4 regions of the Streptomyces sp. NPDC037301 genome follow, and region 1 is predicted to be linked to each of the others. Evidence: riboswitches for the same ligand, from Rfam matches in the RefSeq annotation. Region 1 holds a riboswitch; each other region holds the start of a gene.
What was found. Region 1 has a riboswitch for cobalamin ahead of metE (5-methyltetrahydropteroyltriglutamate--homocysteine S-methyltransferase). Riboswitches for the same ligand answer to the same signal wherever they lie in the genome.
Positions count from the first base shown of each region.

Region 2: it holds a riboswitch for cobalamin, as region 1 does, so the genes downstream of both, ACZ7IB_RS18245 (cobalamin biosynthesis protein) here and metE (5-methyltetrahydropteroyltriglutamate--homocysteine S-methyltransferase) in region 1, are expected to answer to the same signal.
Region 3: it holds a riboswitch for cobalamin, as region 1 does, so the genes downstream of both, ACZ7IB_RS35905 (ABC transporter substrate-binding protein) here and metE (5-methyltetrahydropteroyltriglutamate--homocysteine S-methyltransferase) in region 1, are expected to answer to the same signal.
Region 4: it holds a riboswitch for cobalamin, as region 1 does, so the genes downstream of both, ACZ7IB_RS04515 (ribonucleoside-diphosphate reductase subunit alpha) here and metE (5-methyltetrahydropteroyltriglutamate--homocysteine S-methyltransferase) in region 1, are expected to answer to the same signal.

Region 1 covers NZ_JBVJWD010000019.1:16,413-18,604, forward strand. The annotation lists gene ACZ7IB_RS27415 (histidine phosphatase family protein) at 1-568, shown strand, start outside; cobalamin riboswitch at 627-845, shown strand; partial or broken gene metE (5-methyltetrahydropteroyltriglutamate--homocysteine S-methyltransferase) at 1,085-2,192, shown strand, end outside.
Region 2 covers NZ_JBVJWD010000010.1:61,099-63,290, forward strand. The annotation lists gene ACZ7IB_RS18235 (inorganic phosphate transporter) at 1-419, shown strand, start outside; gene ACZ7IB_RS18240 (hypothetical protein) at 455-685, shown strand; cobalamin riboswitch at 858-988, shown strand; gene ACZ7IB_RS18245 (cobalamin biosynthesis protein) at 1,133-2,191, shown strand; gene ACZ7IB_RS18250 (cobyric acid synthase) at 2,188-2,192, shown strand, end outside.
Region 3 covers NZ_JBVJWD010000035.1:24,888-27,079, reverse strand. The annotation lists gene ACZ7IB_RS35910 (FecCD family ABC transporter permease) at 1-336, opposite strand, end outside; gene ACZ7IB_RS35905 (ABC transporter substrate-binding protein) at 333-1,400, opposite strand; cobalamin riboswitch at 1,436-1,623, opposite strand; gene ACZ7IB_RS35900 (beta-ketoacyl-[acyl-carrier-protein] synthase family protein) at 1,702-2,192, opposite strand, start outside.
Region 4 covers NZ_JBVJWD010000002.1:264,036-266,227, forward strand. The annotation lists gene ACZ7IB_RS04515 (ribonucleoside-diphosphate reductase subunit alpha) at 1-1,323, opposite strand, end outside; adenosylcobalamin-variant (AdoCbl-variant) riboswitch at 1,475-1,577, opposite strand; gene mctP (monocarboxylate uptake permease MctP) at 1,756-2,192, opposite strand, start outside.

The DNA of each region.
Region 1 (2,192 bases):
ACCGGCGCTCAACGCCGCGCTGCGCGAGGCCCGCTTCGACGGCAATGCGCCGCTCGACGCGGTCGGGGTCCGGCGGGCCAGGGCCGCAGCGGCAGCGGTGCCTGCGGCCGACCGGTATGTCTGCGGGCCGTCCGAACGGTGCGACCGGACCGCCGACGCGCTGGGGTTGCGCGCCGAGCACGAACTCGCGCTCCGTGGCTGGGACATGGGCCGGTGGAGCGGGCAGCGGCTGGAGGAGGTGAGCGGGAGCGAGCCGGAGGCGGTATCGGCCTGGATGACCGATCCTTCGGCGGCTCCGCACGGTGGCGAACCGTTGCTGGAGTTCTGCGCCAGGGTCGGCCGCTGGCTGGATGCCCTCCAACCCCTGTACGGCGACGAGGGCGGCCGTGTGCTGGGGGTCGTCGAGCCTGCGGTGGTGCGGGCGTTGATCGTACGGGCGCTCGCTCTCCCGACGGAGGCGTTCTGGCGGCTGGACGTCGCCCCGCTGACGCTGACCGGGCTCAGCGGCCGGTCCGGACGGTGGAACCTGCACTGTGGGCAGCCGCTGTCCCCCGCACCGGGGGACTGACGTCCTCCCGTGGCCCACGGTATGAACAACTGACGTGCCGGAACCGCCGGTCAGCGCCTACTGTGGTGGTGCAGCTGGTTCGCCCTGTCCGCCAGACAGGCGCGTCGCAAGAGGGAACCCGGTGGGAATCCGGGACTGCCCCGCAGCGGTGAGTGGGAACGACCGCCGTCATCAAGCACTGGACCCGATACGGGGTCCGGGAAGCGACGGCCAGTAGGTGTCTCGTACGCGAGAAGTGCCCGCGAGTCCGAAGACCTGCCACTGCCACTGCCCGTGCGCGTCGGACGCGCACGGTGATCTCGGTGACCTCGTGGGCGGGTCGGCGTACACATCGGGCAGGGCACGCGCGCCTCCACGGCGTTGCGGTTCCGCCCGGTCCGTCATCCCTTCGCGCCTTCGATCCGTCCCGGGGTCGTATCAGGACACACGCTCGCGAAGGAGAGTTCCGTGACCGGCAAGTCCGCAGCCGCGGCAGCCCGGGCCACCGTGTACGGCTGTCCCCGCCAAGGGAAAACCTCAGTCGGCGGTCTGCCGGGCAGGCGACTGGTCGCCGGGGTCGTCGACGGCCGCAACGTATGGATCAACGACTATCAGCAGTCCCTCACCACGCTCGGCACCCTGCTCGGCCTCGCGGGCCGGGTCGATGTGGCGGCCTCCTGCTCCCTGCCGCACGTCCCCCTCGACGCGACCGCCGAGCGCGACATCGACCCGCAGGTGGCCCGCCGGCTGGCCTTCGCCCGGCAGAAGTCTGCCGAGATCGCCACCCTGGCCCGGGGCCTCGCACGGGGTACGGACGCGATCGCCGCCGAACTCGCCGCGAACCGTGCCGATCTGGCCTCACGGGCCGGTTCTGCGATCACCCATGACTCGACGGTACGGGCACGGGCCGCTGCCGTCACGGAGTCCGACGGGCGCCGCGAGGTGTCGTATCCACAGCGGGCAGCGCCCCAACATGACTGTCTGCGGCTTCCGTTGCTGCCGACGACCACTATCGGCTCACTTCCCCAAACGGCCCAACTGCGCACCGCACGCGCCGATTTGCGGGCCGGACGCATCGACACCGCCACGTACGACAAGCGCATCGAGTCGGAGATCCAGGAGGTGCTGGCGTTCCAGGAGAAGGCGGGCGTCGATGTGCTGGTGCACGGCGAGCCCGAACGCAACGACATGGCGCAGTACTTCGCCGAGCAGCTCGTCGGGTACCTCGCGACTCAGCACGGCTGGGTCCAGTCGTACGGCACACGGTATGTCCGGCCGCCGATCCTGGCCGGGGACATCTCCCGGCCGGAGCCGATGACGGTGCGCTGGACGGCGTACGCACAGTCGCTCACCGCCCGTCCGGTCAAGGGCATGCTCACAGGTCCCGTCACCATGCTCGCCTGGTCCTTCGTCCGTGACGACCAGCCGCTCGGCGAGACCGCGCGCCAGGTCGCCCTCGCACTGCGGAACGAGGTGAACGACCTTGAGGCGGCCGGCAGTTCGTTCATCCAGGTGGACGAGCCCGCCCTGCGCGAGACGCTTCCGCTGCGGGCCGCCGATCGCGCCGGGTATCTGGCCTGGGCGACCGAGTCGTTCCGGCTGGCCACCAGTGGCGTACGTCCGGAGACTCAGATCCATACGCATA
Region 2 (2,192 bases), on a different contig from region 1:
CCCAGTCCTGCTCCGGCGCCGTGATGGGCGCGGGCCTCGGTCGCCGGGGCGGCGTGGTCCGCTGGTCCACCGCCACCCGGATGTTCGTCGCCTGGGGTCTGACACTGCCGGCCGCGGGCCTGGTCGGCGCGGGCGCGGAACTCCTCACCAAGCAGGGCACCTGGGGTGTCGTGGTCGTCGCGGCGCTGCTGGTCGTGGGCTCCGGGGCGATCTGGCTGGTGTCGCGCCGCAAGCCGGTCGGCCACGGCGATGTCGCGCCGACGGGCGGCGACGCCGAGCCCGCGGGCGTCGTCACCACGGCCATCGCCGCCGTCAGCCCGCCGCTCACCGTGGCCCAGGCAGCGGCCCAGGACCTCAAGACCACCATTCCGGCTCCGGCCGGAACCACCCAGGACCCGGCGCGACCCGCCACCGTCTAGGCCAGCCGCCTAGGCAGACCGTCTAAGGATTCAGCATGAACATCGACTGGGCAGCCCTCGGCTCCGTCTTCGGCGTCTCCCTCGTCGTCACCGTCGCGCTGGTGGGTTTCTTCACCCTGGGCATCGTCGGTCTCTCCAAGCAGCCCGAACCGGCGGCGCAGGGCGGCTCCGGCGGCTCGCTGCTGCTGGCCCGCGCCGGCGCCTACGTCTGCTTCGCGCTGTGCGCTGCGGCGGTCGCGTACGGGATCTATCTGATCGTCGCCTGAGCCCTCCTCCACGCACTCCCCCGTCGGGCCGGACACACCTCGTGTGTCCGGCCCGTTGTGGTGTGCCCGGCCCGATGTGGGGCTCAGCACACTGCACCTTCGCAGGTCAACGGCAAGTTGACGGGCGTTCGCGGAGCGTGGTGGACTGCCGGAGCCAATTACGGCGACAGCAGAGGAAGCCGGTGCGAATCCGGCGCGGTCCCGCCACTGTCACCGGGGAGCAGTCCCCCACACCGGAAGTCACGGCACGCGCGAGCGGGTTGGAAGGCCGGGGGAACTGCGGATCCGGGAGCCAGGAGACTCTCGTCGCCGGTCACGTCGAACCAGGGCGCGGACCCTGAGTGAGGACATATCGCCATGCCTGGCTGCCGTGCGTCCGTTCCTGTGGCGCTCTCGACGAGAGCCGCCTGTACGAAGGTCCTTCGAGGCGTAACGGCCGGTTGAGCCGTGCGTGCCGACCGCATTTTCGCGTACGGCGCCACGGCCGGTCTGATCGGCGATCTGCTGCTCGGTGACCCCCGCAGGGGGCATCCGGTCGCCGCCTTCGGGCGGGCCGCGGCGGGCGTCGAGCGCCGTCTGTGGCGCGACCACCGCGGGTGGGGCGCGCTGCACATGCTCGTCTGCGCCGGAGGCGCCGCGGGTGGTGCCGCGCTGGTCACCCGTGCCGTACGCAGCCACCCCGCCGCCTCCGTCGCACTGACCGCGGCCGCCACCTGGTCCGTCGTCGGCGGTACGTCCCTGGGGCGTGAGGCCCGGGCGATCGGCGGCGCCCTGGCCGCCGGTGACATCGAGTCGGCCCGCGAGCGTCTGCCGCATCTGTGCGGGCGCGACCCGTACTCCCTCGACGGACCGCAGATCGCCCGCGCCGTGGTGGAGTCCGTGGCCGAGAACACCTCGGACGCCGTGGTCGGCGCCCTGGTGTGGGGTGCGCTGGCCGGTGTGCCCGGGCTCGTCGGCTTCCGGGCCGCCAACACCCTCGACGCCATGGTCGGCCACAAGTCGCCCCGCCACCGGCGCTACGGCTGGGCCTCGGCCCGCCTCGACGACCTCGCGGGCTGGCCCGGTGCCCGGCTCACGGCCCTGCTCGCCGTGGCCGCCGGGGGGCGGCCACGTGGAGCGGTACGGGCGTGGCGGGCCGACGCGGCGAAGCACCCGAGCCCCAACGCGGGCCCGGTGGAGGCCTCGTTCGCGGGTGCGCTCGGCGTACGGCTCGGCGGGACCCTCGCGTACGGCGGCCGGGTCGAACACCGCCCCGTCCTCAACGGGGAGGCGGGCCGGGCGGTGGAGACCGAGGACATCGAACGCGCGGTACGGCTGTCGCGCCGGGTGAGCGCGCTGGCCCTCGGCGTGTGTGTGGCGGGACGACTGGGTGCGGGCCTCGCCGCACGACGGATCGCAGGACTTCGGTCCGCAGGACTTCGGTCCGCAGGACTTCGGTCCGCAGGACTTCAGGTCACGGAACTTCAAGTCACAGGACGTCGGATCGCAGGACGGAGACGGACATGAG
Region 3 (2,192 bases), on a different contig from region 1:
GGACTGCATGACGGTTCCGCACACCGCGAGCCCGGCGCCGCACACCGCGGCGAGCAGGGTGCGCGGCATGCGCAGGTTCCAGATGATGCCGTCCCGGATCGGGGTGAGCCGTGACCGGCCCCAGCCGAGGTGGGAGGCGACCGTGGACCAGACGTCGGCGACGGAGATACGGGCGGGGCCGATGGTGATGGCGACCGCGACGGACAGCATGAGCAGTGCGACGCCACAGGCCCACAGAGTTGCGCCGCGCAGCTTCCGTATCCCCGTGCCACTGCGCACGGCCGCTTCGGAGGCCCGTGACGCGTCCACCGCCGTGGCCCGTTCGGTGTCCGTCACCCCGCGAATCCGAATGTGCGCAGCCCGGCGGCGACGCGTTCCACACCCTCGACCGTCCGGATGGATGGGTTCATGGCCTGGCCGCTCAGCAGGACGTACCGCTTGTGCCTGACGGCGTCCATGTTCCTCGTGACGGGGTTGGACTCCAGGAATTCGATCTTCTTCGCGGCGCTCTCGGCGGTCTGTGCCTTGCGGGTCAGGTCTCCGATGACCAGGACGTCGGGGTTGCGGTCGGCGACGGTCTCCCAGCCGATCTGGGGCCATTCCTCATGGGTGTCGTCGAAGACGTTCTTCGCGCCGAGTTCCCTGGTGATGATGCCGGGCGCTCCGCAGCAGCCGGCCAGGTACGGGGCCTTGGAGTCGGAGAACCAGTAGAGGAGGGTGGCGTCGGAGGCGTCGACGCCCTCGGTCGCCTTCTTCACCCGGTCCCGCAGCTGCGCCACGAGTGTGTCGCCGCGTTTCTGCACGCCGAACACCTTGGCCAGGTCGCGCACTTCGTCATACACGCTGTCCATGGGCAGTGGCGCGGTACGGGCTCCGTCGCCGCCACCGCTGTTGTCCTTGCCGGTGCAGTCGGCGGGCGAGACATAGGTCGGGACGCCGAGATCCTCGAACTGTTCGCGGGGCGCGACGCCGCCCTTGGCGAGCGTCGACTCGAACGACGCGCTGATGAAGTCGGGTTCCTGGTCGAGGACCTTCTCCGACGACGGCCGGTTGTCCGCGATCCTGGGAACCTTGGCGTTGGCCTTCTCCAGGCCCTTCATCACCGGGTCGGTCCAGGTCGAGGTGGCGGCCAGCCGGTCGGCGAGGCCGAGGGAGAGCAGGATCTCCGTCGATCCCTGGTCGACCGAAACGGCCCGCTGCGGTGCGGCATCGACGGTGACGGTGCGTCCACAGTTCTTCAGCGTCACGGGGTATCCGTCGGCGGAGCCGGACTTCGCGGCAGAGCTGCTCGTTCCGCCCCCGCAGGCGGTCAGCAGGACGAGTCCCGCCGAGAGCAGGGCAATGGCGCGGACAGGGCTGGCTATGGACGGCACGGAGTCCCTCTGCGTCTCGGGGCTCATGCGCGGAGCCCGCTGTACGGAGTCCTGCGCCCGGTACCGGGTCGCAGGTGCCAGCAGGTCTTCGGACTCGGGCTCCTACGGACGGGACGCCTTCCCAGGACACCTGCGGGTGTCCCAGTGGCCGTGGCCCCGCCCGTCCCCCTCACCGCTGCGCGTCAGTTCCGGATTCTCACCGGATTCCCTGACCCCTACGTGGAGTTTGACTGGCTTCGGCAAGCTATCACGAGCCTCCGCGCAGCTCATGGGCGGTGTGGCCGGTGGTACGCCGGGCTGTGCTCCCGTCGCACCACCTGCCCGATGCCTACGGACGCTCAAGAGCGATCACGGCGTTGTGCCCGCCGAAGCCGAAGGAGTGACTGACGGCGCGCCGGATGGACTTGCGCAGGGGTTGCTCGGTGACGCAGTTGATGTCGAACTCGGGCGCCGGGGCGTCCAGGTTGGCGATCGGCGGTACGACTCCGCGCTGGAGCGTCAGGACGGTCAGTCCTGCCTCGATCGCTCCGGCCGCCCCCATGCAGTGCCCGAGTACGCCCTTCGGGGCGGTGACGGGCGGCCGGTGCGGGTAGACCCGGCCGATGAGGGCGGCCTCGGTGGCGTCGTTGATCGGTGTCGCCGTGCCGTGTGCGTTGACGTGCTCGACGTCCTCGGTCGCCCAGCCCGCGTCGCGCAACGCGGCCTCGACCGCGGCCTGGGCGACCGCGCCGGACGGGTGCGGGCTTGTGGGGTGGTGGGCGTCGGTGGTGGCGCCGGTGCCCGCGAGCAGTGCCCGCGGCGTGGCGCCCCGGGCGACGG
Region 4 (2,192 bases), on a different contig from region 1:
GTGGACGACGCGGCCCGGCTCGGCGGTCTGGTTCGCGGTCCGGTTGGAGGCGTCCTTGAACGTCATCCAGCCCTGGCCGGTCTGCGCGAGGGTACGCATCATCCGGCCGTACAGCTCACGGGCCGGCATCGACTTGCGGGCCAGCCCCTTGGCCTCGGCTGCCCGGTACGCGGCGTCGAACTCGTCGCCCCACAGGTCGACCAGCTCGGGCACATCGGCGGGCGAGAACAGTGACCAGTCGCCGTCCGCGTCGACCCGGCGCATGAACTCGTCCGGGATCCAGTGCGCCAGGTTGAGGTTGTGCGTACGCCGCTGGTCCTCACCCGTGTTGTCGCGCAGCTCCAGGAACTCCTCGATGTCCGCGTGCCAGGTCTCCAGGTAGACGGCGGCGGCGCCCTTGCGGCGGCCACCCTGGTTGACCGCGGCGACGGAGGCGTCGAGCGTCTTCAGGAACGGCACGATGCCGTTGGAGTGCCCGTTGGTGCCGCGGATCAGTGAACCGCGGGCGCGGATGCGGGAGTACGAGAGACCGATTCCGCCCGCGTGCTTGGAGAGCCGCGCCACCTGGTGGTAGCGGTCATAGATCGAGTCGAGCTCGTCGAGCGGGGAGTCCAGCAGATAGCAGGAGGACATCTGCGGATGCCGGGTGCCGGAGTTGAACAGGGTCGGCGAGGACGGCAGGTAGTCGAGCCGGCTCATCAGCCCGTACAGTGCCGCGACTTCGTCCAGGGCGCGCTTCGAGTCGTCCTCGGCGAGTCCGGCCGCGACGCGCAGCATGAAGTGCTGCGGCGTCTCGATGACCTGGCGGGTGTGCGGGTGACGCAGCAGATAGCGGCTGTGCAGGGTCCGCAGCCCGAAGTAACCGAAGCGGTCGTCGGCGCCGTCGGCGAGCGAACGCTCCACCAGCGCGTCGAGTGCGGCCGCGTGCAGCGCGACGAACCCGGCGGTACGGTCCGCGATCAGGCCCTCGCGGTGCCCGACGGCGACCGCGGCGGAGAAGGAGACCGCGCCCTGGCTCGCCGCCTCGTCCGCGATGGTGCGGGTCAGCAGCCTGGCCGCGAGCCGGGAGTAGGCGGGGTCCTCGGAGATCAGCCCCGCGGCGGCCTCCGTTGCCAGCGAGCGCAACTCCGCCTCGTCCGACCGGGCGCTACGGCCGCGCAGCGCGGCGGCGGCGACGCGACCGGGGTCGGTGTCGGGCAGATCGACGGTGAGGTCGGTCAGGGTCCGCAGCAGTGCGGTCCCCGGTCCGTCGTGTGCGGTTCCCTCGGACTCGGCCGCTTCGGACACAGCGACTGAAGCCGGATCGGCTGGCGCGATGGTCACGTGGTGCTCTCCCTCGCTCGGCTCGGGGCCGGCGGGGAGCGGGGCAGCCGGGCAGAGGCGGGCCCGCGTCGGGGCAGCACTCATTACGGCGTCCACCGGCCCATCCGCGAGGCCCGGACGTCTGGCATCCGGTTCGGTCGAGCCGGATGCGCTGTCGGCAGGTCCTCGGACTTACTTGAAGGTGCGCAAAAGCACACTGAATACACCGTTGCGGGACAGTTCCGGATTCGCACCGGATTTCCCTGCGACGACAGCGAGCACGAGCATACATGTGGGGGCCGCTGGATGGGACGGCCCCCACATGTTGTGTCGCGCAACAGAAGTCGAGTCGACGGGACAAGCCGTGCGATCCCCTGTCGGAGCAGACGGACGGCCCGCCACGCCCCGCTGAAGGGGGCGCGACGGGCCGTCATCCGGCCGTGGGAGCGGTCGTCAGTGGCCGCCGCCCGGGGCTCCCGCCGTGGCCGGCGGGAGCTCCGCCCGGACGCCCGGGTCGCCCGCGTCGGCCGTGTAGTCGGCCGGGGAGGTCTCGTCGATCCCGGCGGGTGCCTTCACGGCGTTCAGGACGAAGGTGAGCACCACCGTCACCACCACGTTCAGCACGAACGCGGTCAGGCCGATGTAGCCGATCTCGCCGATGCCCGGGATCTCCTTGGACGACCCGCCGAAGTGTGCCTGGGTCGGGCTGGCGACCCCGTACGCGGCCACCGTCCCGTACACCATGCCGACCGCCCAGCCCGCGAGCAGTGCCCAGCGGTGGAACCAGCGGGTGAACAGACCGCCGACCAGGGCCGGCATCGTCTGGAGGATCCAGATCCCGCCGAGCAGCTGGAAGTTGATCGCGACCGTCTTGTCCATGGTGAGGACGA